Regions from separate parts of the Enterobacter sp. MG-EB028 genome, predicted to be linked through region 2. Evidence: predicted binding sites of a transcription regulator. Region 2 holds the regulator's gene; the other holds the start of a gene.
What was found. The regulator LexA, encoded in region 2, represses DNA repair genes until DNA is damaged. The targets are predictions, from matches to a motif close to TNCTGTATGTACATACAGNA.
Positions count from the first base shown of each region.

Region 1: a site for LexA is predicted at 1,036-1,055, ahead of umuD (translesion error-prone DNA polymerase V autoproteolytic subunit). Genes of this name have one in related genera too.

Region 1 is NZ_CP195079.1:2,161,699-2,163,900, forward strand. Features, by position in the region: gene ACR42C_RS10315 (aldo/keto reductase family oxidoreductase) at 1-516, shown strand, start outside; gene ACR42C_RS10320 (hypothetical protein) at 563-763, opposite strand; gene umuD (translesion error-prone DNA polymerase V autoproteolytic subunit) at 1,075-1,509, shown strand; gene umuC (translesion error-prone DNA polymerase V subunit UmuC) at 1,493-2,202, shown strand, end outside.
Region 2 is NZ_CP195079.1:328,058-330,259, reverse strand. Features, by position in the region: gene dinF (MATE family efflux transporter DinF) at 1-469, opposite strand, end outside; gene lexA (transcriptional repressor LexA) at 533-1,141, opposite strand; gene ACR42C_RS01445 (diacylglycerol kinase) at 1,250-1,618, opposite strand; gene plsB (glycerol-3-phosphate 1-O-acyltransferase PlsB) at 1,773-2,202, shown strand, end outside.

The DNA.
Region 1 (2,202 bases), 1.8 Mb from region 2:
AATCTGAAGCTGGATGTGCTGGACGTGGTGAATCTGCGGATCATGTTTAGCGCACACGGCCCTGCGGAGGGATCGATTGCTGAACCGCTTTCCACCCTCGCAGAATTACAGCAGCAAGGCCTGGTGCGCCACATTGGCCTGAGTAACGTCACGGCCACGCAGGTGGCGGAAGCGCGGAAGATGGTGCAGGTCGTCTGCGTGCAGAACATGTACAACATTGTGAACCGCGGCGACGATGCGCTGGTAGATTTACTGGCGCAGCAGGGGATTGCGTATGTGCCGTTCTTCCCACTGGGAGGCTTTACGCCACTGCAATCTACCGGCCTGCAGGCCGTCGCGGATTCCCTGGGCGCAACGGCGATGCAGGTTGCGCTTGCATGGCTGTTGCAACGGTCGCCGAACATCCTGCTGATCCCCGGTACTTCATCCGTGGCGCATCTGCGGCAAAACCTTGCGGCGGGAGAGGTGCAATTGCCGCCTGAAGCACTTGAAAAACTGAATGCTCTGATGGGTTAATCACGGCATGGGCAAAGCCGGAAGGACACCTCCAGACTTTGCCCGATCAGACTCCGCATTGACTTTGCTGTCTGTGAAGCGCTAACGCTTCTGCCACAATCTCCTGCTTGCTTTTACGCGTCTCAAAGGCGGTGATTCTGATGTATTCCATCAGCTCAGGCTCAATGCGGGCGCTCAACATCCTGAGATCGGCCTCCTTTGCTAAACCACGGGCAACTCGCTTGTCGGGATAGTCACGGGCTGGCATAGAAAACGTCCTCCAAAAGTCTTGATAATTCGTGCCCTAAAATATGCGTCACTCTTATATAAAAGTCAATTGATAGTGTTTCTGTAGTGATTTGTCGATCTTTCGTTTTTCACTTAAAGTGATTTTAAAGTGTTTGAATGACTTTCTTATGACTTCTGTTTAACCCATCTGCGACCGCCCGCACAAGAGGTTGCTGAATTAAATCCGCTCAAACTTCAAGGCGTTTGCGGTCTTTGTCGGAAATGACCTTGATCCTGTGCCGGAATCCGTAATACTGTGTTTATATACAGTATCTGGCGAGAAAGGCATTTATGGACACTCTCTTTTCTTATCATCCAAAACAACCTATTGAATTACCTCTCTATCTTGAGCGCGTTGCCTGTGGCTTCCCAAGCCCTGCGCAGGATTATGTGGAGGATCGTCTCGATCTTAACCGGCTGGCAGTCAGGCACCCCAGTGCGACTTACTTTATCAAAGTGAGCGGGGACTCCATGATCGACGCGGGGATTAGCGACGGCGATCTGCTGGTGGTCGACCGTTCGTTGAATGCTGAACATGGGGATATCGTTGTGGCGTCGGTCGCCGGTGAGTTCACGGTGAAAGAGCTACAGACCCGTCCGGTTCTGCGACTGTTGCCGCGTAATGCCCGCTATCAGCCGATCGCCTTTCAGTCCGAAGAGGAGCTGCAAATCTTCGGTGTCGTCACTCATACGCTTAAAACGCATAAACATGTTCGCGCTGGTTGATGTGAATAGTTTCTATGCCTCCTGCGAGAGGGTGTTTCGCCCCGATCTGGTGGGTAAACCCATCGTGGTGGTGTCCAATAACGACGGCTGCATTATTTCGTTGTCGCGAGAGGCAAAGCAGTTCGGCATAAAAATGGGGGAGCCCTATTTTAAATTCAAAGAGAAGGGTTATCCGTCGCGGGTTTACGTCTTTAGCTCGAACTATGCGCTGTATGCCGACCTCAGCAGCCGGGTGATGCAAACGCTGACCGATCTCGCGCCGGCCATTGAGATCTACTCCATTGATGAAGCATTTGTGAACGTTTCGGGTGTCAGCAACTGCCTGTCGCTGGAAGCATTCGGTCATCAGATGCGTACGCAGGTCTTCAAAAACACTGGCTTAACCGTTGGCGTCGGGATTGCGCCGACCAAAACGCTGGCGAAGCTGGCCAACTATGCGGCGAAGCGGTGGTCAGCCACCGGGGGCGTGGTCGATCTCTCGGATCGTGAACGGCAGCGTAAGCTGCTGGCAAAGGTTCCGGTGGAGGAGGTGTGGGGAGTAGGACGACGCATCACGAAAAAGCTCAACGCGATGGGGATTACCACGGCGCTGGAGCTGGCGGAAGCGTCATCCTGGGTCATCCGCAAACATTTTAACGTGGTTATGGAGCGCACGGCACGCGAGCTTCGCGGTGAGCCCTGCCTCGATCTGGA
Region 2 (2,202 bases):
ATTGCACGCCCAGTAACCAACCCAGCAGAACCAGGTTTGCCAGCGAAGCGGGCGCGCTAAGCCAGCGAATTTCCAGGAAGCGACGCGCCTGCTCCAGTACCGCCTCGCTGCCGCCAACGACCTGGAGTGCAAGGTCGATCAGGGGCGTGCGCAGTAAAACAATCAACATTCCCGCGCCCAGCGCCAGGATCAGCGGCTGCACCAGCGCACGCGCCAGACGTAACGGGTCTTTCGCACCGTACGCCTGTGCCGTGAGCCCGGTAGTACTCATACGTAAAAAGAGCAGCAGCATAAACAGGAAGCTGGTTGCCGTCGCCCCAATCGCCACGCCGCCAAGATAAACAGGGGAATCGAGATGACCAATAACGGCCGTGTCGACCAGACCCAGCAAGGGCACGGTGATATTGGAGAAAATCATCGGCAGGGCAAGACGCCACAATGCCTTATCTGAAGCCGTCAGCAGTGACATGAGAAATACCGGGAATGGAAGACGAAGCAGGCTACAGCGAAAGCGTAGCCTGTCAGGAAGAGATTACAGCCATTCGCCGTTGCGAATCACGCCTACTGCCAGACCTTCAATGGAGAAGCTCTGTTCGCGGAGGTCGACCACAATCGGGGTGAACTCGTTGTTTTCAGGCAACAGCTGGACGGTGTTACCCTGTTTTTTCAGGCGCTTAACGGTCACTTCGTCATCAATGCGCGCCACCACCACCTGGCCGTTCCGCACATCCTGCGTTTTGTGAACGGCCAGCAGGTCGCCATCAAGAATGCCGATGTCTTTCATCGACATCCCGCTAACGCGCAGCAGGAAATCAGCGCTCGGCTTGAACATACCAGGATCGACCTGGTAGTGGCCTTCTATATGCTGTTGTGCCAGCAGCGGTTCACCTGCGGCAACGCGGCCTATCAGAGGAATGCCCGTCTCTTCTTCCACCAGCAGGCGGATACCACGCGACGCGCCTGACACAATCTCAATTACACCCTTACGCGCCAGCGCTTTCAGGTGTTCCTCGGCAGCATTCGGAGAACGGAAGCCCAGACGCTGCGCGATTTCCGCACGCGTGGGTGGCATACCCGTCTGGCCGATATGATCCCGAATGAGATCAAACACCTCTTGCTGCCTGGTCGTTAATGCTTTCATTCCGCCCCCTGGGTGTATATACAGTTATGCTGTGAGTATATACAGTCAAAGGCGATTTTGGAACCAAAAACTGCACAAAAAACCAGGGACTTAATTATTCCTCGAGGCTCATCGGAAATGTGACCAAAGCAGCGTGACCCAGGTAATAGCTGCAGTGATAATTGCCAGCAGCACAGCGGCAGAACCCATATCTTTCGCGCGGCCAGAAAGCTCGTGGAAATCTGAGCCGATCCGGTCAACAACGGCCTCAATAGCGCTATTGAGAATTTCCACTATCATCACCAGAAGTACGGAACCGATGAGAAGCACGCGGGTAATGGCATCTACATCAAGGAAACAGGCGATGATAACCGCGACGATAGCGGCGACACCTTCCTGGCGAAAAGCAGCTTCATTAACCCACGCGGCACGGAAACCTTTCCATGAATAGCCAGCGGCTTTGATGATACGCGTTAACCCAGTGGTATTATTGGCCATTAAAAGAACCTTTTTTAAAAAAGAGCGTCAGTAACAGGAGCAGCAGCGCGTTTCGCTGCCGCCTGAAGTATGACGGGTAACAACAGAAATTTTGCGCGCTTTCTGTTATCCTTGCGCCGCAATTGCATTATTAACCAGAGGCTTTACATCGTTTATGTCCGGCTGGCCACGAATTTACTACAAATTACTTAATTTACCATTAAGCATCCTGGTAAAAAGCAAGTCTATCCCAGCAGAACCCGCGCTGGAACTGGGGCTCGATACGTCGCGCCCTATTATGTACGTTTTGCCTTATAACTCGAAGGCAGATCTGCTGACGCTTCGCGCCCAGTGTCTGGCGCATGATTTACCCGACCCGCTTGAACCGCTGGAAGTTGACGGCACTTTGCTGCCGCGCTACGTGTTCATCCACGGCGGGCCGCGCGTGTTTACCTATTACACGCCGAAAGAAGAGTCCATCAAGCTGTTCCACGACTATCTCGACCTGCACCGCAGCAATCCTGACCTGGATGTGCAGATGGTGCCGGTATCGGTAATGTTTGGTCGCCGCCCGGGCCGTGAAAAAGGTGAAGAGAACCCACCGC